4 regions of the Syntrophomonas sp. UBA5494 genome follow, and region 3 is predicted to be linked to each of the others. Evidence: riboswitches for the same ligand, from Rfam matches in the RefSeq annotation. Region 3 holds a riboswitch; each other region holds the start of a gene.
The links. Region 3 has a riboswitch for molybdenum cofactor ahead of fdnG (formate dehydrogenase-N subunit alpha). Riboswitches for the same ligand answer to the same signal wherever they lie in the genome.

Region 1: another riboswitch for molybdenum cofactor. It lies ahead of B3W37_RS12445 (ABC transporter substrate-binding protein); the one in region 3 lies ahead of fdnG (formate dehydrogenase-N subunit alpha).
Region 2: another riboswitch for molybdenum cofactor. It lies ahead of hypA (hydrogenase maturation nickel metallochaperone HypA); the one in region 3 lies ahead of fdnG (formate dehydrogenase-N subunit alpha).
Region 4: another riboswitch for molybdenum cofactor. It lies ahead of B3W37_RS07905 (S-layer homology domain-containing protein); the one in region 3 lies ahead of fdnG (formate dehydrogenase-N subunit alpha).

Annotation. Positions count from the first base shown of each region.
Region 1 covers NZ_DIPG01000111.1:34,361-42,087, reverse strand. Annotated here, with positions in the region: gene B3W37_RS12470 (3-hydroxyacyl-CoA dehydrogenase family protein) at 1-264, shown strand, start outside; gene B3W37_RS12465 (enoyl-CoA hydratase/isomerase family protein) at 471-1,277, shown strand; gene B3W37_RS12460 (class I SAM-dependent methyltransferase) at 1,527-2,291, opposite strand; gene B3W37_RS12455 (ABC transporter ATP-binding protein) at 2,437-3,216, opposite strand; gene B3W37_RS12450 (FecCD family ABC transporter permease) at 3,218-4,282, opposite strand; gene B3W37_RS12445 (ABC transporter substrate-binding protein) at 4,352-5,431, opposite strand; molybdenum cofactor riboswitch at 5,510-5,628, opposite strand; gene B3W37_RS12440 (class I SAM-dependent methyltransferase) at 5,814-6,650, opposite strand; gene B3W37_RS12435 (ketopantoate reductase family protein) at 6,825-7,727, shown strand, end outside.
Region 2 covers NZ_DIPG01000147.1:8,633-16,359, reverse strand. Annotated here, with positions in the region: partial or broken gene hypF (carbamoyltransferase HypF) at 1-357, opposite strand, end outside; gene B3W37_RS16495 (hydrogenase maturation protease) at 490-954, opposite strand; gene cybH (Ni/Fe-hydrogenase, b-type cytochrome subunit) at 966-1,616, opposite strand; gene B3W37_RS16485 (nickel-dependent hydrogenase large subunit) at 1,630-3,078, opposite strand; gene B3W37_RS16480 (hydrogenase small subunit) at 3,078-4,142, opposite strand; gene hypB (hydrogenase nickel incorporation protein HypB) at 4,227-4,886, opposite strand; gene hypA (hydrogenase maturation nickel metallochaperone HypA) at 4,893-5,237, opposite strand; molybdenum cofactor riboswitch at 5,356-5,479, opposite strand; gene B3W37_RS16465 (CooT family nickel-binding protein) at 5,790-6,590, opposite strand; gene B3W37_RS16460 (FmdE family protein) at 6,598-7,197, opposite strand; gene B3W37_RS16455 (DUF3842 family protein) at 7,220-7,651, opposite strand.
Region 3 covers NZ_DIPG01000015.1:25,928-33,654, forward strand. Annotated here, with positions in the region: gene B3W37_RS02035 (electron transfer flavoprotein subunit alpha/FixB family protein) at 1-69, opposite strand, end outside; gene B3W37_RS02040 (electron transfer flavoprotein subunit beta/FixA family protein) at 69-836, opposite strand; gene wsfD (glycan biosynthesis hexose transferase WsfD) at 972-2,492, opposite strand; gene B3W37_RS02050 (GtrA family protein) at 2,723-3,151, shown strand; gene B3W37_RS02055 (glycosyltransferase family 2 protein) at 3,151-4,089, shown strand; molybdenum cofactor riboswitch at 4,921-5,039, shown strand; partial or broken gene fdnG (formate dehydrogenase-N subunit alpha) at 5,363-7,727, shown strand, end outside.
Region 4 covers NZ_DIPG01000069.1:531-8,257, forward strand. Annotated here, with positions in the region: gene B3W37_RS07900 (alcohol dehydrogenase) at 265-1,320, shown strand; molybdenum cofactor riboswitch at 1,589-1,707, shown strand; gene B3W37_RS07905 (S-layer homology domain-containing protein) at 2,036-5,644, shown strand; gene B3W37_RS07910 (Ig-like domain-containing protein) at 5,712-7,340, shown strand; gene B3W37_RS07915 (MotA/TolQ/ExbB proton channel family protein) at 7,371-7,727, shown strand, end outside.

The DNA.
Region 1 (7,727 bases), on a different contig from region 3:
AATGACGCCTGCTATGCCTATCAGGAAGGTGTGGCTTCGGCAAAAGACATTGACGAGGCCATGAAGTTGGGAGCCAATATGCCCATAGGGCCGCTGGCTTTGTGCGACCTGGTAGGGATTGATGTGCTTTTAATGGTGACCGAGTATTTCTTCAAGGAATTCGGCGATCCCAAGTTCCGCCCCTCGTTGGCCATGAAACAGAAGGTCCGCGCCGGGCACCTGGGAGTGAAGAGCGGCAAGGGCTTCTATGATTACAGCAAGTGAGGAAATATGCACTTAGTGTAATACCGATAATAGGGCCTGGCTTTATGCGACCTGATAGTAGATGTCTTGTTGATAATGCCTGAGTATTTTTTAAAAGAATTCGGCGCTCCCAAGTTCGGCCCCGCGTTGGTCATGTAACAGAAGGCCCGCGCCGGGCACCCGGCGGTAAGAGCGGCCCGGGCTTCTATGATGGGCAGGAGGGAAAGATGATTGAATTAAAAGAAGGTGAGGATATGAATTTTGAGACCTTAAAATATGAACAGCAGGATCATATCGGGATATTAACCTTAAACCGCCCCGAGGCATTGAATGCCCTCAATGACAGGTTGATCGGGGAACTGGATCAGGCTATGGATAGGGTTTGCCATGATGAAACAGTAAAGGTCTTGATCATCACCGGCGGTGAAAAGGTATTCGCTGCCGGCGGAGACATCAAGGCCATGCTGAAGTGCGATCCCCAGATGGCCAGGGAATATGTAAAGCCTATCCATAAGGTTTTCAGGAAGATAGAGGAGCTGCCCAAGCCCACTATCGCGGCGATTAACGGCTTCGTTTTGGGAGGCGGGGTAGAGCTGACTCTGGTGTGTGATTTCCGCGTTGCCGCGGATAACGCCAAGTTCGGCTTCCCGGAAATTAATCTGGGGATTTTCCCGGCAGCAGGCGGCAGCCAGCGCTTGCCGCGCTTGATCGGCATGAGCCGGGCTAAAGAACTCATGTTTACCGGGGATGCCATAGATGCCGGCCGGGCTTTTCAAATCGGGCTGGTCAACCAGGTGGTACCCTCCGGAGAAGTGATGGATGCCGCCTTGAAACTGGCTGCAAAGCTCAGCAAGAAATCGCCCCTGACCATGGCAACATTAAAATCGTCGCTGCACAGCATTTTAAATTCCGGCCAGAATACCGGGCTGGAGATGGAACTGGAGAAATTCTGTTTCCTGTTCGCCTCCCATGACCAAAAAGAAGGCATGCAGGCTTTCCTGGATAAGAGAAAACCTGAGTTTACGGGGAAGTAGACTGAACGAGTGACGAGGAAACAGGCGGGCGTTTTGTTCGCCAAACGATGGTGATGCAAGCGAACGGTTCTTGACTTTCGCATTTGGCGAAAGTCAAGAACCACCTGCATCCTTCTAAAGCGCAATATATAGGGACTCGGGATTTAGAGAGACACCACTGTTAAATGACTATGAAAGTGCCAACCGGTGGCGGTTGGAGCAGTAAATTACGATGATAGACGCTGTTGACAGATCAACTGCTCAATGTGATTATTCTTCTTTTATCCCCACCACCCGTATCCTTTTATAATCCACGATCCATTGGCCGTCTTGCAGCGTACTGTCTCTGAGCTGGTCTTTTATCTGCCCAAAGATCATCTGCTTCTGATCCGCGGTATAGTTCTTGAACAACAGATCGGCGAACATATCCAGCCAGTTGCTCAGCCCATTTTCCCCGTCTTCCAGAATGGTGGGCCTGACGAAATAACGGGCGTAGGTTACACAAAAGCCATGCTCTTCCATTAAACTGGTGTATTCGCCGATGCTGGGATAATACCAGGGGAGGTCTGCATCGCTGACGGGGTGTCCCATCTCCCGCAAACATTTCATAACCTCCCGGGTAACAGTATTGACGTTGCCTCGTCCGCCGAATTCGGCGACAAAGCGCCCCTTCTTTTTTAGGGCTTGCCAGATACCGGCCAGGGCCTTTTCCGGTTCTTTGATCCAGTGCAATACCGCGTTGGAGAAAACGGCGTCATAGCGTTCATAAATATTCAAAGAGCAGGCATCGCCGGGCCGGAACTGGATATCCGGGTACTTCTCCCGGGCTCGTGCCACCATTTCCTTTGACGCGTCCAATCCTTCCACTGTGGCGCCGGATTGCTTTATAAGATGGCTTAAATCGCCGGTGCCGCAGCCCAGATCCAGGATGAGTTCACCACTTTGCGGCTGCAAGAGTTCGATTAAATCTTCTCCCAGTTTGGATACAAAGGCATGTTTTTCATCATACAGATCAGGATTCCACTCTTTTACCATTTACTGATACCCCCGTAAACTGATGCTCTTTAATTCTTCATTATGGGCATCTAATTCCCGGTTGGTCAAGCCGAACCTGCGCAAGCAGGGGGGTGACTATGAACGACAGCCAAGCAAAAAATACTTGCCCAGGACTTTCACTGTACTATAGACTTTCAGGGAGGCAGGCCACCCGCGAAATCTCATTTACATAGACGATTTGCAGCCTGGTGCCGTACAATTCGCTCAGTCGTTCCTGTTGCAGAATCTGCTCAACGCTGCCGGTTTCCATATACCCGCTACGGGAGAGAACTCCTGCGATCCCCCCCAGGAGGATGGGATGGTCAGGATTGTGGGTGGTCATTATTACGGCATAGTCCTTATCGGCCAGGTTTTTTATCAAACGAAGAGCCCGTAGCTGATTGCCGTAATCCAATGCTGAGGTGGGCTCATCAAACAAAATGATTTCGGGCTGCTGCACGATGGCTCTGGCTATGCACACCAGCTGCAGTTCCCCACCGCTGATTTGGTTCACCGACTTGTTGGCGAGATGGGAGAGGTTCATCATAGCGATGGTTTCATCAACCAGCTTATAGTCCGGCTTCCGGGGCCGGCTGAACATTCCCAGGTGCGGGGTGCGCCCCATAACGACAAATTCACGTACCGAGTAGCCGTAGGAAAAATAGATGCTCTGAGGCAGATAGGCTATCTTCTGGGCGACTTGATGGGCAGACATGCGGCTCATATCTTTTCCCTGCAGCATAATTTGCCCGTGGCTTAAGGGACGGATGCGGGCCAGGCAGTTCAGCAGTGTCGATTTCCCACAGCCATTAGGCCCCAGGATAGTGAATAGATCTCCCTTGTCGATGCTGAAACTGACATCCTTAAATATGGTGCGATGACCTTCATAGGCGAAGGCAACTTCTTTGACTTCCAGCAATGCCATATTAAATCGCCCCCCGTTGTTTGATCAGTATCCAGGCGAAAAAAGGGGCGCCGATAAATCCGGTGAGAATGCCCAGGGGCAGTTCTCCTCCGGTCAGGGTTCGGGCAACAGTGTCGATGAGTATCAGAAAGCCCGCGCTCATGAGGGTGGCAGTAGGCAGCAGCCGGACATTGTCACTGCCCACTATCATACGGGCTATATGGGGCATTATCAGTCCGATCCACCCCACCGTGCCACTCAAGCATACCGCGCAGGCAGTCAACAAGGTGGAACAAGTAATGGCCACTCCGCGTTCAAAACGCAGATTCACCCCAAGAGTTCGGGCTTGTTCCTCGCCCAGGGAGAGGATATTGATACGCCAGCGCATGGCCAGTAAAACCAGGCCGGTAAGAATCATTATGGGGGCGGTGGCAAACAAGTTCTCATAGGTAACCTTGGCGATGCTCCCCAATTGCCAGTAAACCATGTCCGCCAACTCGGTCTCAGTGTCGGCAATGTATTTCATCAGGCCTAACAAGGCCATCATAAACCCGCTGATGATGACACCCGACAGAACCAGGGCGATGGTCGATTTACTGCGCATCAAGGTAGGGATAGCCAGGGCCATGCTGACCGCTGTGATACCGCCGCAGAAAGCGAACAGCTGAATCTCGGTATTGCCTAAGCCCAGCAAAATGGCTGCGGCGGCGCCCACACAGGCCCCGGATGAGACCCCCAGTATATCCGGGGATACCAGAGGATTTTCAAACATGCCCTGGTAGGTGGCTCCGGAAAGAGCCAAGGCCCCACCCACCAGAATTGCTGCCAATATTCGGGGCAGGCGCAGATTCATGACCACGTTGTGCATGGTCTGAGTCCAGGTTGGGTCCACGGGGAATACATAGGATCCTAAAATGCGGACTACCTGCTCATAGCTGACATAATAGCGACCCAGACAAAGCGCCGCTATAGACAGGATAAAGACCGCCAGACACAGCAGGAGCAGCACTCCGGCGAGAGGCCGCTGATGGCGGGGTGTTTTGCTTTCAATCACACTGGTGCTATTCATGACATAATCCTTTTGCATCAATCTGCAAGGCGGCAGAGCCGCCGCCCTGCCACCTAAGTGCTTTATGGAGATCGGGATAGGGTTTTGCTATAGCCCGGTGGGTGAATTCTTGCCTGCCAGAATGGCATCGGCATATTCACTGGAAAGATCGTAGCTTAGAAAGTTCTTGTAGAAATCTATGGTCATCTGCTTCATATCCACACCGTCAAACTTGTCGGGATACAGGGTCTTAGCCATCCACACTACCTGTAGAGCCGATTCGGACCCGAAGCGATCCCACTGGAAAGTACCCTGAGGAACTCGATAGACATGCTTTGCCTTGATGGCCTTCAAATCTGCCAGGTTGGAATCTTCCATCAGGGCTTTATAAGCGCTGGCCTGGTTCAGGCCGCCTATCACGATATAATCAGGATCTAGCTTGAGCAGCTGCTCAGGGGTGATCTCTTTGTTCATACCCTGAAATAGTTCAGCAGTTGCAAGCTTCCCACCGCCCATGTTGATCCACTCTTCCTGCATGGTTCCCGATCCGCCGGTAGAATAAGCTGTCTTGCCGGCCTGCCCGTCAAGATAATAAACCGTTGGTTTATCTTCAGCTCTGACATCGGCCAGGCGATCCTGGACAAGTTTGATATTGCCATCCAGGTAGCTTACATAAGCCTGAGCCCGGGTGACCGCATTTCCGCCGAGTGCTTCACCGGTCTTCAGAACCGATTCCTTAAGAGCCTGGTAATTATTGAACATCATGTACATAGTTGTCAGACCCGCATTGCGGAAAGCCTCAGCGTCATTAGCGTTGGCGGTGATTACCAGGTCCGGCTTCAAGGCCAGCAGTTCTTCGGCGTTTACCGTGGAACCGCTGCCAAAGCCCGGTTTCTCTTTGATAGCAGGATTTACGTACTGCATCCAGGTAAAGCTCTCAGTCTTGAGAATATTGAAATAGGCAGGCTGTTTGGCTGTTGCGCCAAGAGTTATCATGATCTGGTTGCTGGAAGGCCAGCAGTTGGCTACGGTATTGACCTCGGCGGGCAGTTTCACTTCAACCCCGGCCATATCCACTATTGAGCGCTGGGGAGCGGTTGAGGCGGGTTGAGGCGCCTTGCCGCAGCCTGCGGCCATCGTCATCACAGCGATGACTAACATCATAGAAACGAACCATTTTCTCCTCATTTATGTACCCCCAATCGAAATTATATTTCATCAAAAAGATAGGCATGCGCCATAAGAACACATGCCTATCTTATTGATAAACGGTTATAATGGCCTTCTTCTCAAACACGGAAAGCTTGCCGATTTCCCAACAAACTCATCGGTTTTGGCCCATGGGCTCAGCCTTTAGGAACCAAAACTCGAAGTCCCAGATATTCTATTCGATTGGTACCCGCATTGCATAATTTGTCAGAAGTATAAGCTAATCACTCTGGATAACTAAATAACTAACAAAATTCTACCATATTCTCGCCAAGTTAACATGAGAAACCTAAATGTAGGAATTTCATGTATTTCCCGGGCTGCTGAAATGCGTAATGCGAATAATTCCGGCCTGGGCCGACTAAACATTCAGGGGTTTAGGCTCCCACCACATTATATAAGTTTTGGTTTCGATGCGGAAAGTGCAGCTGCCGTCAGGATTATCAAGCAGCCATTTATCGACATTGCTGCGGAAAATGTGCTCGTTCTCGGGCGGAAATTCGCATAATACCCTGAGATCATCGTAGGCTTCGAGCCGCGACCCATAACTGCCAGTAAAACCATCTGTGACTACCTTTAGTGATGGATCGATACCCAGGTCGTAGAGGATATTGAAGGTGAGGTTATAACCCAGCATGCGGTTCATGGGGGGCAGTGGCTTCACCTCTTCAGATGCTCCGATAAACAAGCTGTCCCGAGCATGTTTGAGGCTGGGGCTTTGAGCGAAACTCAGTACGAATACATATTTCCTGGCTGCCCCATTTAGCTTGACGAGATCGTGTAAACCCGCTGATCGGGAGGCGATAACCACATCATGCTGTTCCAGATTGTCCCCGATAATAGCATCATCCCAGTTAAGCAAGCGGGTATACAAATTGTCCACTCCGGCCAGCCGGGCGTTGCCTTCGCATACTTCCAGCATCTGTGGAGCGACATCCAGCGCTGTAACCCGGGCGACTTTCTGGGCTACCGGGATTGCCAACCTTCCCGGACCGCATCCTATATCGAGAACCGTGTCTTCGGGTTCCAGAATAAAAGTCTCCACCTGGCTTTTGGTATATTCCTTCTCCAACTGAACCATCTTGTTGTACATGACTGCGGTCTGGCCCCACATTTTTGCGGGGTCGCTGTTCATTCGTTCATATGCCGGACCGAAGCTTAGCTTCTGCAGTGCTTCCCAGTTAACAAGTCCCTTCATAATAAATCCCGCTCCCTTATTTTTAAAAACTAACTTCTACAAAAAATTACATAATTCCTTTTGAACAAAAGGAAGCAACGGAGACGACACTTTTGCTTCATCTCTTGCCCCTAGCGGATTAATGTAGTTAATTGGTATCATTAAAGGAAATTTGACGACACTGCGGAGGACAATATGAAATATCTTGTAATCGGAGCCGGAGGTACGGGCGGAAGCATTGGGGCCTTCATGACCGAAGCGGGCAAAGATGTCGCCGTCATTGACAGGGGGCAGCACCTGGAGGCTATTCGGGAACACGGTCTGAAAATGGAGACCACCCGCAAAGGGAATTACACAGTCTATCCCATGAAAGCCAGTGACATGCATCATTACCGGGAGCAGCCCGATGTGATATTCATCTGTGTGAAAGGTTATTCGCTGCTGGATACCATCCCTTTTATAAATAGGGTCGCCCACCGAGATACGGTAGTGATCCCCTTGCTTAATATTTATGGCACCGGCGGGAGGCTGCAGGCCATGCTGCCGGAAATCCTGGTGACGGATGGATGCATTTATATAGCCGCTGAGATCAAAAGGCCGGGCGCCATCCTGCAGGCCGGCGACATTTTCCGGGTGGTATACGGAGTGAGAAACTCCGATGAGTACCGGCCGGCGCTTGAAGATGTGGCTAGAGATCTGGAGGAAAGCGGCCTCACCGCCCTGATATCGGATAACATCCAAAGGGACGCCCTGCAGAAATTCTCTTATGTATCCCCGATGGCGGCTTGCGGAGCCTATTATGATATCGATGCCGGAGAAATGCAGAAGGAGGGGCGGGTCAGGGATGCCTTTATCACCTTGATGCGGGAAATCGATACCCTGGCCGAGGCCATGGGCATTCACTTCAGCGTGGACATCGTTAAGACCAATCTGCAGATTCTTGATAATCTGTCACCCAAGGCCTCTACTTCGATGCAGAGGGATTTAAAGCAGGGTAAGGATTCGGAAATAGACGGGCTGATATTTGAAGTGGTGCGTATGGGCCGGCAATATGGGGTGCCGGTTACCACTTATGCCATGATCGCCCGCAGTTTCGGA
Region 2 (7,727 bases), on a different contig from region 3:
AAGGACTTCCCTGCGGCAGTCGCCGCATATGGCGATATCCGGGGATATCATAACCTCACGGGTTTCTTGCTTGACACTCTCCAAAATTACGAAATCCGCAAAATTCTGTATAGGAAGCTCTTCTTCCTGGCAGCTCCTGATTACCGCCAGAGGAGGAGGCTGTTCCAGCAGGGTGCGGATAAACTCATCTACTCTTGAGGTTAGCCCTTCAACTTCTATGAACACCCCGCTGGACGAATTCAAGACCCAGCCTTTAAGTCCCAATCCCACCGCCAGGCGGTATACGTGAGGCCGAAATCCCACCCCCTGGACGATTCCTTTAATAGTAAAACGTTTACTGCTTATATGTTGAGTCATATACTACCCCCACCGCGTTGGCGGATATCGGGACAATAATCGTGAGAAGCAGTGGTTTAAACAGCCTCGCAATGGCGGAAAGACCGGAATTTCTGCCCCAAAGCCGTTAGCATGCTTGAAGCAAGCGACTATCTACTTACTGTCTATAATATGATGAATCTCCGCTTCAACCAATTCCAATAACCGGGGTATTTTCTCCGCGATTACCGGGCTCAATTCCATGCCCAGTTCGACCTGGTATGGTTCAACCCCGAAGACGATTACCTGAGGGTGGTACCCCATCAGGTTAACCATCTTGATGGCTTCGGTGAAATGCAACTCGTGCAATGAGGTCACTGCAGGATTGCTTATCAGCCCCAATTCTTCCAGAGGGGCCCGGTATATGGTACCGGGCTCTCCTCCGGCAGTCATGGTATCTACTACAATGATGTGATCTGCGCTGCAGAATACATCCAAGATTTCGAAACTGGCGATGCCTGCGTCTACCAGTTCAACCTGTTCCGGCCAGGGGCGTTCAGACAACTTCTGAATCACATAAACACCCAGGCCGTCATCCTTCATCAATACATTTCCGATTCCAGCCACGATAAGCTTCAAGGCAAGCCTCCTTAGGCACCCAGACTGCGGCCATCGCTGTCTGCAGTATGGGATTCACCGGGGGCCCCATGGGCTCCTGCCGGAATCTTTCCGGTAAACATGGACATAAGCACCGGGATGCCTTCTGATACATCCAGATAAACGTGGACTACAACCGACAATACGAATAACCAGTTGACCACATAGTGAATAATGCGGACGGCTAATAGCCCTCCCATCCAACCAGCCAAAGCCGGGAAGGCATTGGGAGCGTAGAGCACAAAACCGGTTATAATCTGCACCAGTGCCATAAACAGCCAGCCGGTATACATCATCTTCTGGCCGGGATTATACTTCCCGTAATAGGGATGGCTGTCTGCCATAAATAGATAATACTTGATCATGCTGGGGAAATTGAGGGTGTCTTTAATAGGCCGGAATACGATATTATGAGCGTCTTTGGCCACGATGGCATAATACACCCGTCCGATCACCCCAAACAGCAGGACATAGGCCATGGCAAAATGGAGCATACGGGGGGTATCCATGTTTGAAAACAGCCACCTGAAGCTGTTGGGCGCATGAATATAGAACCCGGTCAGAATCAGCAGGGTAATACTGATCATATTACTCCAGTGAAACAATCGAATAGCTATGGAGTGCCGGTTTTCCATTTTTTTCATTTATCAACACCCCCTAGTTTACGATGAACTGGCTGATCTGTTTCTTGTCCGGAGTCATAACATGGATGGCGCACCCGAGACAGGGGTCCATTGATCTGATGATTCGAACCACTTCAATGGGATTGGCCGGATCTGCCAAAGGCGCCCCCATAATAGCCTGCTCCATCGGCCCGGCCACATTGTTTACATCCCTGGGACCGGCGTTCCATGTAGTAGGAACCACGGCGTTCAATACCTTGGTGCGTTCATGCTCGATTTTATGCCAGTGTCCCAGGGCTCCGCGGGAACCTTCAGTGAGGCCCATACCCAGTGCGTCTGCAGGTATCTTGTGCGGAGCAGCTACCGGTTCGCCCGGCTTCAATTGCAATGCCCATTCTTTCATGGCAGCCGCCATGGCTGAGGTCTCCACCGCCCTGGCAAAGTGACGTCCCATAACGGAAAAAGCCTTATTGGGACCCATTTCCACCAGGTCTTTTTGCTTGAGCACCCACTGGCGGGCCAGAGGCCCTACTTCCATGGGTTCTCCGTTGTAGCGCGGGGCTTTCAGCCAGGAATAAGCGTTTGTCTTATCCGCATCGGGTTCGACTACTGCCATATCCGGACTGTTGCCGCCGGTGTCATCCTTATACCAGGAGTATTTGACTTCTTCTGTTATCAACGAAGGATCGAGTTCTTTGTACTGTCCGCGTACATACACCCCGCTGGGGAAGAATTTCTGTTTTTTAATATGGTCCTCCCCTTCTTCGAGAGGGAATCCGCCGTAAGCCAGCATATTCATGCAGCCGCGCCCGATATCGAACCAATCTGAATATACTCCCGCCACCGCCTTCACGGTAGGAACATATACATTGTTTATAAAATCAGTCAGTTCTTCCAGGCGCACCAGGAATTCATAAATTTTTTGAGTGTCAGGCAGTTCGGTAACCCCGCCGGGAACGATGGCCTGAACATGCGGCATTTTGCCGCCCCAGATGGCCAGCATCTCCTGGGCTTTGCGGCGCATTTCCAGGGCTTTCAGGTAGTTATTCACCGCCTGAGCGTTGATGTCGGCAGGCAGCCTGTAATCCCCGGCGTATTGAGGATTCAACGGCATAACCCCTTCCGGGGCCTTGACATAGTCCAGAGCCGCCAGATGGAAAAAATGCAGAATGTGGGATTGTATATAATTGGCTCCGAAGATCAGATTGCGTATAATCCTTCCGTTTGGAGGCGGTTGGATACCAAAAGCATCATCCAGAGCCAGGGTGCCGGCGGTGGCATGAGCGGTAGGACATACCCCGCAAATGCGCTGCATAATCTGCTGAGCATCCCGGGGATCCCGGCCGCGCATGATCAGTTCCAGTCCCCGGAAAAGAGTGCCACTGGTGCGGGCGTCTATGACTGCCCCGTTTTCAACCTCTACTTCCACCTTCAGATGTCCTTCTATACGAGTTACGGGATCTATTATGATTTTCTGCGCCATTAGTTGTCACCATCCTTCTCATCACTGTGCTTTTTAGGGCCAATACGCCCGGTGGCGATATTGCCGGCTAAATGTCCGCCAATGCCGACTGCGGTAGCTGCCCCCAGCACAATCCCGATCTGATCAGTGGTAGCGGTAATACCAGGAGCGATAGGCATCTCAGGCACACGCGCATATACCGGCCAGCCGGGAAATTGTGGTTCGGTGCAAGCCAGGCAGGGTGCACCTGATTTGATACACCAGTTTGTACCGCCATTCCACAGGCGGGTGGTGGAGTCACAGTGAGCGATAGGACCTTTGCATCCTACTTCCAGAAGACATCCCGGTTCACTCAAGTTCTTGGCAAATATGGCGTTGTCGAAATATTGCCTTCTGGGGCAATTGTCATGAATGATATCCTTAAAGAACATGGTCGGCCTGCCAAAGCGATCCAGCTCAGGTATATCATTGTATAGCAATACATGGGCAATAGTACCCACCATCCAATCGGGATGCGGAGGACAACCGGGTACATTTATATAAGGAACGTTTTTCACAATATCGGGAACCGATTTACAGCCGGTAGGATTGGGCGGAGTAGCTGGAATTCCGCCGTATGCTGAACAGGTTCCGAAGTTCAAAATGGCTGCGGCTTTGCTGCCCACTTCTTTTACCAGGTCTACGAAAGTAATGTGGTGCCCGTCTCTTTCCCCAACCATACAGAATTTTCCGTTTGCACCAGTGGGGACCGCCCCTTCAACTACCAGATAGAATTTCCCCTTGTACTCTTCGGCGACTTTAAAGATCCCTTCCTCCATGGCCAAATCCCCAGCGGCCCCGGATATATTGGGATGATAACGTAAGCTGATAACCTCTAATAAAACCTTTTGTATGTCAGGATGTACGGTGTTGAGTAAAGATACTGAGCATCCGGTACAGCCGGCCCCTTGCAGCCAGATTACCGGGGGCGCACCTGCTTCAGCCGCCTCGGTAAGTAGTGGTGCCAGCAATGGCGTCATTGATATCGCTGCCGCACTTCCGGCACAAAGACGTATAAAATCACGTCTGCTTAGTTTGGTAGGCATTTACCTATTCCCCCCGAAACAAATTTTGTGAATAAGCTGCCATATAATCCCAATCACTATTTTTCTCTCTAATCTAGCTTGGCTTTAAAAGTGCTGCTTTCCCACCTCCTCTAACAACCATTGGTTCCATTGATCTATTCCTTCACCAGTGCGACCTGAAACTCGAAAAACTTTAACCATAGGATTTACCAGTTGCAGGTCCCTGCTGAAAGCATCCATGTCAAAATCTGTATATGGCAAAAGGTCTATTTTATTGAGTACCACTGCCCTGGCCTGGTTGAAAACCAGGGGATATTTTAATACTTTGTCATGACCCTCGGTGGTACTCAAAACCACGACCTTAAAATGTTCGCCCAGGTCAAACTCGGCCGGGCATACCAGATTGCCTACATTTTCTATAAATAACAGTTGGATGGGATGATGGGCCAGGCGGCGCCAGGCCTTTTCCACCATGCTTGCATCCAGATGGCAGGTACCCTCGGTATTGATCTGCACCACTTCCACGCCCTTGTTTTCAATGCGCATGGCATCCTGATCAGTGTACAGATCGCCTTCGATTACGCCCAGCCTGATGCGCCCTTTGATACCTTCAATGGTTTTTTCCAACAGGGTGGTCTTTCCCGAACCGGGCGAACTCATCAAATTGACCACCAACATTCCGGCCTCTTTGAAGATGCGGCGGTTCTTTGCGGCCAGCATATCATTAGCTCCCAAAATATTGGTTTCCATACGAATTTGAGCCATTTCTCATTAATCCCCTTCGTAGAATTCGATAAATAATTCCCGTCCGGTAAGCATCTGAGTGTCACTGCTCCCGCAGTAAGGGCAGAAAAGCCGGGACGGCATCTCAGCAACGTATTGTTGCTGACATTGCTGGCACTGACAACAGATCTCCCTTTCTTCGATCAGCAATTCCGCATCTTTAAACAGCTCTTCTTGAGCCAGGGTTTCAAAAGCGAAGCTGAGGCTATGCGGCAGGGCCATGGAAAGCTTGCCGACAACCAGTTTGATACGGCTTATTTGTGTGATCTGGTTTTTGTCTGCGCTGTTGCGGATCAAATCCATCATCCCCGCTATTAAAGACAATTCGTGCATATGTGCTCCTTCAGGCCGATTACGATTACACGAAAAAAACAACTAAAAACCCGGACTCGTAGAGAGGCCGGGTAATTAAACACAAAAAGCTAAGCAGGCGCATTATAGCGCTAACGTCTGCCGTACCAAGACATCTCCTACTCACAATACGGGAAGGCATAATCGTTTCCAATTATACCCCGGCCAATTAACCATAGCTTTGCGAAAGCCTTAGGTCTGTTGGCTTGGAGAATTATTTAATTGTAATTCATAAAATGATGTTAACTATCTATTCTAATTCATCTATTCTAATTTATATATTCTACCTGCTAAATATTTTTCCTGCAATAGAGCGTTGCAATTTAATAACAAAGGTTTCGGTTGCATTCAGGCAAGTAAATCAGTTGTAAACCTTGGCTGCGGGTGTAAAGATGGACATGGGAAACACCTCGCCCAGTCAAAATAAAACCATGAAGCGTTTCGGTTTCATCCCGTTACAACTTCATGGTTTTTTAATGACTTTAATCTGATAAGACTATTTCCAGTATCTCCCCTTAACGAGGAAAATTAAATTTAAACACCTTTGACCAGGGTAAAAGTGCTTATTATGCCATCATGTTCAGCGGAAAAAAGATAGTGCCCTCGTGCTGATAAAAAGAATTTGGCCTGACCTAGATGGTCTGTCTTTTGCCGCCTCGGGTATTCCCGACCACCGGCGCCGGCATAGGTGGCCTTTATTTCAACACCCGCCAGAGGCTGGCCATTTGTTGATAACTGCACCTCATAATATTCGCCGATGCGGGCATGGCTGTATCCGCTGGGTACGATCTCCACAGGCAGACCTACGGCCTCAATGTGATGATGATGGTGATGACCAATTTCAACCAGGATTTTGGCATACAATTGCTTGTTTCCAGACTGCTGGACGATCACCTGAATCAGTCCGTCAGCTTCCTGCCCGGGGTGAAGCATATACTGCCCTTCATGATGGTGAATCTGCAGATCGCGTCTCCCCCCGCTATTGGCCATAAAAGCTGTTACGCCCCCCAAATCGGCATCTTTTTGGGGCTGCATATTATATCCCTTAAACAGCTTCAGGCCGACTTCTTCACCTTCATGAAAATGGCCGTGGTCAGTATCCGGTTCCAGCCACAACTCTCCTTCCCTAACTACGGCCTGTTGAGGGATCTCTTCAATTATGATGCGGTGGTGCACCAGTTCCAGTTCACGGATACGAGCCTTGATGACCTTGCGTTCCCCAAATATATTCTCCATGAACAGGGTGTGTTCTTCCCCGGGAATAACCCTATCCACCTTTTCCATCAAGAGTTCTTCCTGCCCGTCGCGCAGCAGATAGACATTGGCTTCACACATGAACGATTTACCTCCTTTGCAGGTCAAAACAGGGTATGCATAATACCCCATCCGCTGTTTTAATCGCCCTCGGTTCCATGACCCCCTCTTTGCAATGACTGCAGGTCAGGGTCGAATATATACTGGCTTTTGGAGGCAGTTTTACATCAACATCCTGCCAGTCAAACAGCTCTTCATAAGGGCAGGTCATCAACTGCTCAAACAGTTCTTGCAGAACTTGCTCCATTTCTTCCTTTTCAGCCGGATTAAGATCTTCACGGCCTTTGAGCTCACGATAACGCTGTCCGGTTTTCCCGCTAGAGGCTGATCTTCGCTGAACAATTCGCACCGCCCGGCCATCCTGGCGGTTAATTACGGTATAGACCGCTTTCCCATAATCTTTAAAAATTAAATTGCCTTTGCCGAAGGTACAACCCAGAATGGCCTGCAAGGCATCTACGCCACAGGAATCCGTTTCCACAATGGCCACAACATCTTCATCCTGGTCCCGCTTCAGGTCAAGATGCTGCATAGCCAACTGAGAGGCTCGAACTCCCATCAATAAACCGGGACAGATATGGCCGTGGAATTGTATGGCTAACTCTAACGGGGTCATGTCTTTACACATATAATAAACCACCTTTCATTCTCTACCTGTCGGCATCTTGGCACATCTGGCAATGAGCTCGAACTCTGGCTACCAGTTGATCTACCTGAAGGGGCAAAGGCTCATCCTGACTGCTGCTGATTTCTATATTACAGCGATTCATGGGTATCAATATCTTCATGGCCGGAGAAGATGCAACGGCTTCAGCCATGCGCGGCGTCAATTCCCCGGCGTAGCTGTTAGCAACAATTACGGCTACCGAACCGGCAATCATATCGACCCGTGAAGCACACCAAACCACCGAGTTTTCCCCACTGGCCCCGTCATTCGCTCCGGCTTTCAACATGACCGATGTAGCCACCGCATTGGTTCCCACCCCGATAATATATACTTCTTGTCCAAATTCCTTGCGCAGCTTTTCAATAATTAAGCGGCCGATCCCGCCCCCTTGACCGTCAATCACAGCGATTTTCAAAATCTTCCCTCCGCTTGTCGATTATTGGTTGATAATTGAGTTTTCTGAAGCAACAACCGGCACGATCATCTTAGAA
Region 3 (7,727 bases):
CGCTCTGGCAAATCCAATGATTTCTTGGGCAATATCGGTTTTGTCGCTGTATATGTAAACGCCTGCCATTAAAGCACACCTTCCTTTCTGAGCGCAGTTGCCAGTGCATTGACTTTGTCGGCAGTCTGGCCTTCATTGAAGATGATGTTCTTGCGGTTCATAATATAGCCCTTAAATTCTGTTACAGAGGTTTTAGGCGCCAGATCGATGCCCAGGTCTTGCGTTTTCAATTCGGTAACCGGTTTTTTGCCGGCCGCCAGAACCGCCTTAAGACCGGGTATGGGTGCGGGGTTGATTTCCGGCAGCACCGCTATTACAGCAGGGAGCTCCACCTTTACTGTCTGCAGGCAGTCATCCAGTATACGGACGGCAGTCAAGGTGTTTCCGCTGATCTCAATTTTACCTGCCGAGGTAACTACCGGCAGGTCTAACAGTGCGCCAATGCGGGGTGCGGTCTGCCTGGCGTAGGTGTCGCTGGCTCCTTCCGCACAGATGATAAGGCTCACATCCGGCATTCTTTTTATGGCAGCCGCCAAGGCTCTGGCAGTGCCGGCGCCATCGGCCTGACCGGCTTGCTGGTCGTTTATATACCAGGCTTCGTCGAGTCCCCTGGATAGCGCATCTTTGAGCGACGGTTTCGCCTCTGCAGTGCCGAAGGTAAGTCCTATTGCCTTGCCATTCAGTGAAGCGGCGGCCTGAACTGCTGCTTCAATGGCATTTTTGTCATAGTCGCTGATTTTTCCCTTGGCTTTGCTCAAATCAACCGTCAAATCAGTATTAATTCTAATATCCGCTTCATCAACTACCCATTTGTAACAGGCGATAACTTGGGACATAATAACACCTCCTCTTGGTTCTGTTCACCATCTCCTGTATACTCTGTGCGGAAATGGCCGATCATCTATAAATATTTAATTGCTGTCACTATACCATATTTCTAGTAAATATCGGAAGAATAGGTTTGCCCCCGATTAAAAGGCGCCCCCTTTCACACTGCGATGGAGTGCGGTCTTGGGGGAACGGCAGAAATCTATCAATAGGCTCAGTGTCAAGCAAGATAAAACCACCAGAACTATGTCAAAGGTAAAATTAAACAAGAACAGCTGCTTGGCGGTATCAGCCTGTCCGTTCCCTACCAGCGGCATAGGAAATTGCAGCAGGCCAATCAGCATCACCGCCCAGAAAAGCCGCAAACCTGACTCAACTTCTTTTACTCCCCGCCTCTTTATATACATCAGTACGGAAACGCCTGTTGCCAAACCGTAAGAAAATATCAAAAACCAGAGACTCCTGGGCAGATATTTCTCCCTTAAGGATGACCAAGCGGTGAATCTGTCAAATTCGCTCACCGGTTTCTCAATGTCCGCCCTTTGATATTTGCCCAGCACAGTTGAAGTAGTAAAGGCATGATCCGCAGTGTATTGCATTCCTGCCGCCAGCCTTTGCGGATGGGTAATATAAAACCGGACCAGATCAGCATTGCTGATTTTATTATAGAATTCTTCCCTGGTTATATCACTGAGGGGAACATATCTGACATATTCCCGCTCTTCCAAAAAAGCGTGTTTTCCCGCGTCTGCTGCCATGTCGGGACTTAATCCCAGATCAAGCAGGTCTTGAGCGGGGTTGGGGGAATCCTTTAATATTCCGTAAAACAACGAATTATAACGGGTATACTCACTCATCTGCTTATTGGTATAAGCATATCCCAGCGAATATGCGACCAGAATAAGGGAAAAAATTCCGAACAGCCATACTTGACGCGGTTTCAACAACCCCCGGTTTTCTCTCCACAGATTTATGAGCATGAGTATAATAACCGGCAGGGCTGATATAACCTGCAATTTGGAGCCCAGAAACAGAAAGGCCGCCGCGAATATAGGCACCATGGTGAGGAATATGGTATTTGCCGATTTTACTATATAGCGGTGATAAATATAGTAAAGCCATGCCGCGATATACAACGCCAGTGTGGTTATCATCATGGGCTCCCCGTACAAACTGTTGAACCACACCAGGTAATTGCCGTCCAAAAACACAAAAAAGGCTATCAATACGAATAACGTTAATTTCAACCGGTTTTTCACATTAAGGTGCTTGAATATTACATAAAAGGCGCACGAGTACATGATTACATAGGCAGCAGCCAAATATGCGGTTTTAAAAGTATCCTTTCCCAATAACAGGCATATTGAGTTTATCAAAGTGATCAGATAAGCCATGCTGGTGGCGCTTAGGCGCTTAAGCAGGTTGGGGGCGCTGACCGCAGAGATTCTGTATTCGGTTACCGGGTAGTCCAGGAACCTGACAAAACCGGGGTCATTAATCTGCTCCGGTTTGAGTTCCAGGCCGGAAACATTCATGACCCTGTCAAAATCGCCCTGATCGGCTACCCCGGGCTGAGGGCTTTGGCAAAGCACGTAGGCTATGATCAATAAACCCACCAGCCCCAATACGACCCATAAATACTTCAACAAATTATATCTTCTCATCTCAACCTTCTTCTATTTCTAAAAAACCTTATGCAAATCTAAACCAAGCAATTTTTCCGGGCGCTGCCCGTCACAGGTCAGATAAAGGGCAAAACCGGCATACAAGTTCAAACAAATACTATGCATAGTTTATCCATTTGTGGGAAAAATACACTAGTAGTCTACAGAATTGCTCAGACACAGATTGGATTGATTCAAATTGAGTTTTAACCGAGAAGGTTTGTGGATATATGCAGGTTGAGGCCAAATATCAGAAATATAAGATTCTGGTTTTATATCTGGGGTACGGCGGCCTTACCACACTGATCAATATATTGGCCTATTCCGGCCTGGCCAAACTGGCGGGTTTACCTTACCTGAAGGCCAACCTCATAGCCTGGATCTTGTCGGTATTATTCGCTTATGCCACCAATCATCTCTTTGTTTTTGAGAGCAAAGCCCGGGGGTTGTTTCCCATTTTGGGACAATGTCTGGCCTTTTTTGGCTGCCGCCTGTTCTCCGGTCTGCTGGACATGACAATAATGTATGTGATGATCGATGTGCTTCACTCCAATGATTTATTGACCAAAATAATTTCCAATATAATAGTGGTCATATCCAATTACCTGTTTAGCAAGCACATAGTATTTCAAGATAAAGGTCAAGGAGAAGTGCTGTAATGAAAACAATCTCGATAGTAGTGCCCTGTTATAATGAACAGGAGGTTTTGCCATATTTCTATGCCGAGGTGTCAAAACTGGCTGCGGATATGGCGTTTGTGGCATTTGAATTCGTTTTTGTCGATGACGGTTCACAGGACTGCACCCTGCCCGTAATTAAAGATTTACAGCGCCGGGATCAGCGGGTTAAATATCTGTCTTTTTCTCGTAATTTCGGAAAAGAATCGGCCATCTATGCGGGTCTTAAAAACGCCCGGGGTGATTATGTGGCTATCATGGATGCTGACCTGCAGGATCCGCCCATGCTGATCAAGGATATGTACCTTATCATAAAGCATGAAGGCTATGACTGTGTTGCCACCAGAAGAACCACCCGCAAAGGCGAGCCGCCGGTGAGGTCGTTTTTCGCCAGGCAATTCTACCGCATAATCAATACTATCTCCAATATTGAATTGGTGGATGGAGCCCGGGATTTCAGGCTGATGAGCCGCCAAATGGTGGATTCCATTCTGCAGATCTGTGAATATAACCGTTTTTCCAAAGGTATTTTCGCCTGGGTAGGTTTTAAAACCAAGTGGATGGAATATGACAATCAGGAAAGAGCTGCCGGCCAGACTAAATGGTCGTTTTGGAAGCTCTATTCTTATTCACTGGATGGGATCATGGCCTTTTCCACCACTCCGTTGGCGTTGTCTTCGGTGATAGGATTGGTTTTTTTCTTGGTATCTTTTGTAATGATTGTAGCCATGGCCGTTAAATACCTATTATGGGGCGGTTCTATATACGGGTGGCCCTTTATGGTCTGTATTCTGCTGTTTATTACCGGGATTCAGCTGTTTTGCACCGGCATAGTCGGCCAATATGTTTCCAGAACCTATTTGGAAACCAAGCGCAGGCCCATTTACATCGTCAAGGAATACAGTGACGAATGCCACTGAAGCCAAGAATCAATTGGTATTAATAAGAAATTTACGGGTTAGCCGGCAAATCTTAACCGTAGTTAACGAGTAATATGTTACATCCCCGTTTATCAATATTAAGCGGGGATTTATTTTCGCTCACTATCAGTTTACTTAAATATAGCGAACCAGCTCTAACCGCCTTTTATCATTGGCTGATTCGTGCCATTTTTTCCGCATATGCATTTAGATGATTAAAATTTATGTTGAGGCATTACCAGCCCTTGCAACGTTGCGTATCCTCCTCATGTATGATTCAGTGGGGATTACGCTTGCCTGCCGTCAAGGGCGAAACGCCCCTCCCCTCCATCTCGGGAGGGTTTGTTGTTGTTAGCATATATAATGTTTGGTTATATATAATATTATTAGAAGGAATATAAATTTATATGCAGAACTATAATAGTTGGTGCAATGAATTCATTTTTCCGCTTATAAACAAAATGCTTTTATTAAGCTGAAATGTTTTCATTATTCCAGCCGCTAAGATAACGGTATTAAAGGAGGTGAGAAAGTGCTTTCAAGTGCAGGGTTTATGTCAACCACAAAGCGTTTAATGTGACATGCTTCATATGAACCGGTGGTTCGTTTTGTTTCAAACTACAGTGCCAAAAATGGAGAATTAAACCAATGGGAGCCTTTCTCAACCTATCCGCTATGCCGGTATGACTGCTTTCCATTCTAATACCAGCTACTGGCCCGGTTGAAGGTGATGAATCCATATAGCCTTTCAGGAATTTGCTCTCCTATGTTCACTGTTGAAACAGTACTGCTTTAACCCTGTATACTCGCATAATAGTCAAAATTTAATATGTCTTACGCTGACTCCAGAGCTGATTCCCCTAAAGCGACAGCCATTGGGGATTTAGCCGCGGTAAATCTGGAAACGGTTTTATCTCCCTTGCTTGGAAAAGAGTCATCTACCGGAACAGTTTTCTCAGTCTCCAAGATCTGATTATGAAGGTTATGAGTCCTGAGGCAAACTGCTACTTCATTCTTGGCTTTTCAGGCAAGGAGGAAGCCGCACCAAACTGCGGCTTTATGGTCAGTGTACATCCTGTGACCAGCCTCCTGATTAAAGTTAGGAGGTTTTCGTTTTAGGGCGGACACCTTAAAAAGTTTGGTCAGGACCGCATAGCAAGATTCGCAGGCTTAATAATTTTAGTGACAAGCTAGTCCAAATGTAATCTAGAATCTCACAATGGCAGTAATCATCATTCCTTTGCATCGCAATGATTTGAATGGGGGGAAGAGAATGAACGGCAAAATAACCCGCCGTCAGTTTATAAAAAGAGGCGGAGCTACGGTTGCAGCTGCAAGTTTAGGGTCGGCTTTGGGTTTTAATCTCATTGTTTCTGCAGCGGTAATCAAAGAACTGCGCACAAAAAATGTTAGTCCGGTACCAACTGTTTGTCCTTATTGCGGTTCTGGATGCGGTCTGGTAGTTTATGCGGAAAAAAAGGATGATAAATTTGTTAAGTTATTGAGCGTGGTTGGAGACCCTGATAATCCGGTTAATGAAGGATGCGCCTGTCCCAAAGGTTCAGCCATGTTTAATCTGAGAGAAATATATGAACCTGAAACCGGAAAGCAGATCATCAATCCCAGGAGGGTAGCAAAGCCTTTATACAGGGCTCCTGGATCAGAGAAATGGGAAGAAAAAGAGTGGGATTGGATTTTGGATGAAATCGCCCAGCGGATCAAGCAGACCCGCGATGAGAGTTTCATTCACAAAGAGACATTGTCTGATGGAAGTGAAGTAATCGTTAACCGGACCGAAAAAATAGCCTCAATTGGAGGATCAGCCCTGGACAATGAGGAATGCTATCTACTATCCAAGATGATGCGCTCGCTGGGTGTAGTTTACCTGGAAACTCAGGCCCGGCTCTGCCATTCACCATCTGTGGGCGGCCTGGCTCCTTCCTTCGGACGAGGAGTGATGACCAACTCCATGATTGACATGAAAAATACCAACTGTGCTTTAATCATGGGCAGCAACTTGGCCGAAAACCATCCCATCGGTATGAAATGGCTGAACAAGGGGCGTTTTGATCCTAAACGCCAGACCAAAATAATCAGTGTAGATCCCCGTTTCACACGAACTGCCGCAGTGGCCGATCTTTATTGTCCTATGCGTTCTGGCACCGATATCGCCTTCCTGGGCGGCATGATCAAGTATATTCTGGACAACGAGCTCTATCACCATGATTATGTGGTCAATTATACCAATGCAGCTTTCCTTGTCAGAGATGATTATGAGTTTAAAGACGGTTTCTTTTCCGGTTGGAACGAAACTAAGCAAAGTTACGATGTTAGCAGCTGGGATTATCAATACGATGAAAACAACAATATCTTGAAGGATGAAACCCTGCAGCACCCGCGTAGCGTTTTCCAACTCATGAAGCAACACTATTCTCGTTATGACATCGATACGGTATGCAAAATAACCGGATCTCCCCAAAGCAAGTACCGGGAGGTCTTGAAAATGTTTTGCGCAACTTCTGCTCCGGATAAGACGGGCTGCATATGCTATGCCATGGGAATTACCCAGCATACGGTGGGTAGTGAAAACATCCGGGCTTTTGCCATTGTACAGTTATTGTTGGGAAATATCGGACGCCCCGGTGGAGGAATCAATGCCTTGCGCGGTGAAAACAACGTTCAAGGCGCCACCGACATGGCTTTGCTGTATCACATTCTGCCCGGCTATATCGATTCACCCACTGACAGCGCTGATTATAAAGATCTCATTTCTTATATCCGCAAGACCACCCCGGGTGCAGGCAATCTGCAATTCAGCAATTTGAAAGAATTCCGGGCTTTGGCAGCGTCTGGCATCAAACATTCCGGCTGGCGAATACACACTTCCAAGTGGATTGTCAGTCTGCTCAAGGCCTGGTATGGGGATGCCGCTACCGAAGACAACGATTTTGCATATCACTATATACCCAAACGTCAGGATACCAAAAATTATTCGCACATCGGCTTATTCGAAGCCATGCACAGAGGCGAAATCGATGGCCTGTTCGTAAACGGCTCCAATCCGGTAGTGGGCGGCCCCAATGCCAATAAGGAGCAGGAAGCTCTCACTAAACTTAAATGGTTTGTCTGCATCGATCTGTGGCTACACGAAACCGCCGAATTCTGGAGCCACAAAGCCTGGGAAAGACCGGTAGAGAATGAAAAGGTAAAGCAGCTCACTCCACAAGACATTCAGACTGAAGCTTTCTTCCTGCCAGCCGCAGCTGTCTATGAAAAAGAAGGCACAGCTGCTTCCACCAGCCGGATGGTTCAGTTCCGCTGGAAGGGTGCTGACCCGGTCGGTGAATCCAAAGCCGACCTGTGGATTTATAATGAGCTGGTCAAACGAGTTCAAAAGCTCTATGAAGGCAGTACCCGTTCTGAAGACGAACCCATCACCAAATTAACCTGGGATTATGATGGTCAACATGGCGAAGAAGAACCCGATATTATGAAAGTGGCCAATGAATTGTGCGGCTTCCAGGTAGCCAGCGGCAAGCCTGTTGAGGGTTTTGCCCTGTTGAAAGATGACGGTTCCACCACCTGCGGGTGCTGGGTATACTGCGGAGCCACCACCTGGAAAGATGGCAAGATGTTTT
Region 4 (7,727 bases), on a different contig from region 3:
TTTAACCATCGGCTTTTGTTGTTTTTAGGGTTAATATGGCGGTTTTTGCCGCATGTTAACCTGTAATGGTACGTTGAGCAAAACCTGCAACAAATTACCTGGTGGTCTGTAGAGAACCCTGCAGGGGGCTCCAAAGAAAACCGATGTGTTATAAGCGCTTATTAAGCGTAATTAACCCATCGGCTTTTATTGTTTCTGTATTAATTAGGGGTGGATAAAATGAGGGGCATGCAGTCCCTCGGAAAAGAAAAGGGAGGTTTTTTAATGGCTGACACAATGAAAGCTCTGGTTTATCGTGGCCCCGAAAAAATCGGTTTGGAGGACGTACCGGTACCGCGCATTATCGAACCCGATGATGCGATAGTAAAAGTGACCACTTCCACTATCTGCGGCACCGACATTCACATCTGGCACGGGGGTATGCCGGAAGTAGAACCGGGAAGAATAATCGGCCATGAATTTGTGGGTGAAGTCGTGGAAGTAGGCCCTGCGGTAAGGAACGCCAAGGTAGGGGACAAAGTAGCGGTTTCCTGTGTCACCCAGTGCGGCGAGTGCTTCTACTGTGTACGCGGGATTTATTCGCATTGCACCACCGGCAGCTGGATATTCGGCTATATGATCGACGGCTGCCAGGCCGAGTATGTGCGGGTACCTCATGCCAACCTGGGGATGTTTAGCATTCCTGAGGGACTGACGGAGGAAGATGTGCTCTTCGTCGGCGATATCCTGTCAACCGGTTATTTTGGCGCCGAACAGGCCAAGATCGAACCGGGCGATACTGTTGCGGTTATGGGTTGCGGACCGGTTGGAATGTGCGCTATGACCACCGCCCGGCTGTGGGGGCCTTCCAAGATAGTGGCTGTCGACATCAATCAGGAACGTTTGGATTGGGCAGTGAAGAACGGTATCGCTGACGTTGGAGTCAATCCCCTCAACGGGGATGCCGGCGATGCTATCAGAGAAATGACTGAAGGACGCGGCGCTGACGCTACTATCGAAGCCAATGGTTTCAAACCCACTTTCGATATGGCCATCGATGCTGTCAGACCCGGTGGAACAGTATCTCTGATCGGCGTATTTGAAAAACCCCAGGAACTGGCCATGAACACCTTGTGGATCAAGAACATCAGAATCAGCATGGGTCTGGTCAACGCCAATCGCATTCCAGAACTGATCAAGTTGATCAAGGCCGGTAAGATCAGCACCAGCTTCCTGTGCACCCATCGCGCTCCATTAAATGATATTGTTAAAGGCTATGATATCTTTGGCGGCAAGAAAGATGGCTGTCTGAAGTGGATAGTAACTCCTTACCAGAAATAGAAACCAGAAATTATTTGTCTCCTGGCAAAACAGGATTCATGTTCAAGCCAAAAGGCGCCTCTTTTATGAGGCGCTTTTTGGTGTTTGGCCAGGATGTCTGCTGAGCTGGTGAAAGAAACCTTATCACCAAGCCAGCAGGAGTATGAGCCGGGGGCCAGACCGGACTGGAAAGCTCGACTACTATGTAGATAAATGTTAAATTATGCAGGAAAATTAAAGTCTAAATAGAATGATTTAAACAAAAGAAATATTATCCAAACAGTTTATACAGAATCTAAAACTCCGAGCTTATTTGCCTAAATCAGTGGGAAATGGTGAATAAGCCGACAGGGTAGAACGGGAAACGGTTCTGCCTCCCTTCTGGAAAGGAGTACTATAAGCTATATGGTTGCGAGAAAACTGTCATTGGTTTTCTGCTATTAGTAGCTTTTAGATAAAACCTCCTGTCCGTGCAGGGGGTTTTTGTTTATTGAGCATAAAATTATTCATTATTTGCCTTCAATTTTCTATACGTGAATGGGGGTTATTGAAATATTGAATTTAATATGGATTTTTATTGTTACTCAGTATGACGGATGCTGATATTTAGGCCGGGTATTGGTAATAGAGCGGTTTTTCATAGAAAGGGAGTGAAGGATTATTAATGAATACGGTAAATAAAAGACGTAAATTTCATCTTTTCTTTATTTTAATAGGGTTTTTAATTGTTGGTTTGGTGAGTTTACTAGCACCTAATCCCGCTTATGCCGCCGGTGGCGACGTTACCATATCGGGGCCAGGGCTTGACGGTCCGGGAATTACCATTACCCAGAGTCAGCTCCGGGGCCTAGAACCACTAGCTGGTGACTATTATTTGGAACAGCAGGATGTTATTTACAGCACTATTAACACCTGGCCAACCAAGAGCTGGTACAGAGGTCAAGGTGTATTATTGGAAGAGTTGCTTGAGGTGGCCGGCGGGCTAAATGACGAGGCCACTCAAATTAGATTTGAGTCCAGCGACGATTTTAAAGCCACCTTTACCTTACAGGAACTACGTGAACCCAGGTATCGGTTCCCTAATTTCATGGATACCGGCCTGCCTGGCCATCTCATTGGTGACGCTTCAGATGCTGTGCCAGTACCAACTATCATCGCCCACCAGAGTTTTTCCGCTCAGTCTTATAATGATATTTTGGATTCGGGAAATTTCAGCCGTATCGATGCGAATCACCTGTTGTACGGGCAGCGGGCGGTAACCCAGCAAACCAATGCCAGATTTGCTAAATATGTAATAAAAATCGAAGTGCTTACCGGTCCCGTATCTCAATGGAATGTTCCCACTGCATCGGTAGAGCCAGGGGAGGTGCCGGTAGGTGAACTGGTGAGATTGAACAGCCAGTTTAATGATGAGGACAAGGTTCATTATACTTTGGACGGCAGTGACCCAACCATAGATAGCCCTATGTATAACTGGATTGCCAGCCGCTGGTGGTCATCGAGAGCGGATGATTTAGATGAAATAAACCGTCCCATTGAAATAACAGAAGATACTACAATTAAGGCCATTGTAATCGGTCCTGGCAGAGAAGACAGTGATATCGTTGCTTTTACGTATTATGTACCCCTTACAATTAGTAATGACAACCCGGCTAATGCTGTCTTAAATGAAGAATACGAAGGTCATACTTTCAAGGCAGTAGGGGGGATAGAGCCTTATAGCTTTGGTATTACGGGGGGATCGCTGCCGGCAGGGATGATTCTAACCGGGGCAACCCTGGAAGGTACGCCTACCCAAAGCGGTACCTTTACCTTTACCCTGACAGTAACCGATAGTGCCGAACCGGAAAATACTGATAGTTTTGATTTCACTTTGCTTGTAAATGAAGCCTATGTCCCTCCGACCTTAATTGCTGATACTTCCGGCAACAAATTGGGAAACACCATAGAGCTGACTTTTGCTGATAATGAATTATGGCGTGAGAAAATTGCCGAGGTAACGGTAAATGGAACTTCTATTACCGACAAATACAGTATTGCTGCTGGTGTAATTACCATTGATTCTGAAGTATTCACTGCTATCGGAGACTACACAATAATCGTCATTGCCACAGGTTATCTTGATGCCGTTGTAACGCAGAAGATTACTGCTACCGGTGGTGATCCTAAACCACCTGACGGGGACATTGTATTAACTATATCCGGAGATGGGGTAACAAACCAGCAGGAGTTTACCCAATCCCAGTTGGAAGATATGCCCCAGTCCCAGCAGGTTTACAGTTGTATAAACACCTGGCCTTCTAAGAAATGGTATGTGGGGAAAGGGGTTACATTAAGCGATTTGTTCGATATTGTGGGGATAAAAGGAAGTGCCCGGCAGATCAAGTTTATTTCCCGTGATGGTTATTACATGACCTTTACGGTTAAAGAACTGTTGAGAGATGAGCGTTATCGCTTTCCCAATTTTAAAAGCGGTAGCGGTGATGCTGACGGGCATATTCCCGGCTCTTCGGCAGGTGCGACACCAGTCGAGCCTATCCTCGCCCTGGTCAGTGCTGAGGGTACTGATGACCCGGATTATATGAACGATAGCAGTGCATTGCTCTTAATGATGGGTCAGCGAGCGGTTACGGAGCAAACTGGTCCTCAATTCGTAAAATACGTGTGCGAAATAGAAATACTCACCGACTCTCCAAAATCATGGGATGAGCCGACGGCAGATCCTGATAGTGGAACTGTACCGTCAGGAACGGAGGTAGAACTACATAGTCCTTACGATGATGAGGATAAGGTTCACTATACTCTTGATGGCAGTACCCCTGATCTAGACAGTCCTATGTTCAATTGGGTAGCCAAACGGTGGTGGGCCTCAAGGGGCGAAGAGACTGTTAAAGAGATTAACAAGCCCATCGTGCTGACTAAAGATACTACCATAAAAGCTATAACCATAGGTCCGGGTAAGTTAAACAGCGATGTGGCCGAATTTACCTACAAGGTTACAGGAACAGCGACAAATATAAGTGATAAGATAACGCCCGATGAAGGTGGGAAGGTAAGCCTGGGCGAGGAAGCCGTCATTGAGATTCCCGCCGGAGCTTTGACTGGTAGTAGTCCGGTAGACGTAACAATAGAGCGGGTGAGCGAGCCTCCGGCTGCACCGTTAGGATTTAGAATTCTTGGCAGCGTTTATGAGTTTAGCATAGACGGTGAGGGTAATTACAGTTTTAAAAAACCGGTTACCATCAAGCTAACCTTCAATGCTGAGGAATTAGCCGCTGATGAAACCCTGACTATCCAATATTATGATCAGAAAGAGAAGAAATGGGTTGATATTGGTGGCGAAGTATCCGGTAATACCATTAGCATTCAGGTGGATCACTTTACCATGTTTGCCATAATGGTGGCTGATAACCCAGTGGCGACTAAAATAATCAAACCGGGCGAAGGGGGTATCGTAAAACTCGGAGAGGATGCTGTTATTGAGATTCCTGCCGGAGCATTAGCCGGAACCAGCCCAGTTGAAGTAAAAATAGCACGGGTCAGCAAGCCTCCGACTGCACCTGCCGGCTTTAAGATAATTGCTGGAGTTTACGAGTTCAGCGTCGATGGTCAAACCAGTTATATCTTTAATAAACCTGTAACCGTTAAGCTTAAATACGATCCTGAAAAGGTTAGCCCTAAAAGCTCTCCGGCCATTTACTACTATGATGAAAACCAGAAAAAGTGGCTCGACATTGCAGGCAAGGCATCTGGCAATATCATTACCGTGCCAGTGAGCCACTTCACGAAATTTACAGTAATGGCGGCAAACGATACAGTAGAGGTTACCTTAACCGATATTAGCGGTCACTGGGCGGAAAAGAATGTAAAGCAATTAATTGAACTTGGGGCTGTAGGCGGTTATCCTGACAGGACCTTTAAACCAGACAATTGTATTACCAGGGCGGAATTCGCTTCAATCCTGGTAAAAGCATTTGACCTCAAGTCCCAGAGTGGAAAAGGCTTTGCTGACACTGCCGGCCACTGGGCTGAAGAGGCCATTTCTACGGCTGCATATCACGGTGTAGTAGAGGGCTATGGCGATAACAAATTTGGGCCTGATGAATATATTACTCGTGAGCAAATGGCTCACATGATCGTGAATGTGGCTGAGTTGACTCCGGTAATAGAAGAAATAGCATTTAGAGATGAAAGCAGTATCTCCGCTTGGGCTAGGGGATCTTTAGCAACAGCAGTGGAAAACGGAATAATAAATGGATATCCTGATAACACTGTGCGTCCCCAGGGAAATGCAACCAGGGCTGAGGCGGCTACCGTTATCGTTAATGCCTTACATAGGCCCTAGTCCAAAAATAGACACAGCAACCAAACCGTAAGCGGAACCAGGAAGGCGATAGAGGGAGAGTATGGCTGTGTATTCTACCAGTTTTAAAAAAACCAATCTTAAGCTCTTATTAATGGCCTGGCTTCTCCTTATATTGTTTTTTTCTCGCCTGGCAATACCTGATATTGCTATAGCTGAAGCCGCAGACACAATTGAGATCACTGGAGAGGGTGTGGCTAATCCGCTTACCTTATCCTTCAATCAGCTGGAAGCGATGCAGCAGTATGAGCACATATATAGTGTGATCAATACCTGGCCGACCAAGCGCTGGTATACAGCACGAGGGGTTAAGTTAAGAGAATTGCTCAATCAGGCTGGAATCAAGGATGATGCTACACTGATCAAGTTCATATCCAGTGACGGTTATGATGTGACCCTAACGGTTAAAGAACTATTAGAAGACAAACGTTACTATTTTCTAGGCTTAAAGGATAATCATCCTACCGACGGAAGTATTGTCGGGTCTTCTGAGGGCGCCGAAGAGGTAGAACCTATTTTGGCTCTGGTCAGTGCCGAGGGTAGTGATGACCCGGCTGCTATGAACGACCGAGATGCGTTAATGCTCGTATTAGGGCAGCGGGCGGTAACCGAGCAGACCAACAACCTTTTTCTTAAGTATGTAAATAGAATTGAGGTTCTTGCTAGCGCTCCCGAAAAGTGGGATAACCCCAAGGCCAATATCCCCAGTGGAACTGTATTACCAGTAGGAACTGAGATTGAACTAAGCAATAAGAATAATAACGAGGATAAAATTTACTACACTACTGATGGCAGTACTCCGACCATCAATAGTCCCATGTTTAACTGGAGCGCCAGCCGCTGGTGGGATCAGCGCGGTGATGTAAAAGGTGTTAATAAACCCATTGAAGTAAAAGAAGACACTATCATTAAAATGATAACCATTGGCCCCGGAAAGTTGGACAGCGAAGTGGTAACATTTAAATTTACCGCTGATATGAGCGGCAAGGCCGTAGATCCGACCAAGGTTCCGGGTGGATCGCCCACGGGAATTTCTCTGGATAGGAATAGAATCGACCTGCCGGTAGGGAGCACATTCCGGCTGGAGGCGACAGTGACCCCCTTTAATGCTACGAATCAGGATCTGATCTGGAGTTCCAGTGATACCAGGGTTGCCACAGTTGATAATCGCGGCCTGGTTACAGTTGTTGGCCCAGGAACGGCTGTCATTACGGTTGCTACCGTAGACGGTAATCATAAAGCCACCTGTGTAGTGAACGGTCCAGACGAGGAGCAAGATGAGGAAGCTGCTCCAATAACAAATAGTACCGAGCCAAACCTCCCTGAGCCTGCTGTACAGCAGTTGCCAGAACCGGAACCGAAACCGGAGGTTGCTTCTGTTCCGGATCCGAACACCTCCGCAAAGGCAACCCTTCCTGCCGAGTCAACCATACCGGAAGAGCGGGCCCAATACCTGGCTAAGATAGAGGATCTTGCAGGAGATTCTAGCATTGGCAAGGTCTCGCAGCAGCCGGTCAATGACAACTGGCAGGTTTTTGAAATGTCGGCTGATACCATCCCTCTACCGTTAAAAGTAGCCCAGGATCGTATGAAAATTTATTCGACCATAATGCTATTGATATTCTTCCTTTCAGGAGCCGGCCAAAAATATGCCCAATTTACAAAGGAGCGATTATAAAACATGACCATCTTACTATCGTTGAAAGAAATGATGCATGCCATTTCATCCGGGTTATTAATTCCTACCATTGCCGTACTTTTATTCATGTTAGCTTTATCGGTGGTGGAATTAGGCGGCCTACTGGTAGAAGCCTTGACCGAACGGCGCAAGATGAAGGTAAATGTGTCCGAGTTGATAAATGAGTTTCAGGAAAAGAATGTTGCGGAAATCATGCAGCAAGTTGAAGGTGTTCGGCTATTCCGACGCCAAAAGGCGGCCATTAGTGAACTGCTCCAAAATAAAGATCTGCCTGCTGTTTCCTTGCAGGCTTTGGCGCGTCGACTGCTGACTAATGAAGAATTGAATTATGTGCGTATAACTAATCGTACTGATCTGGTGACCCGA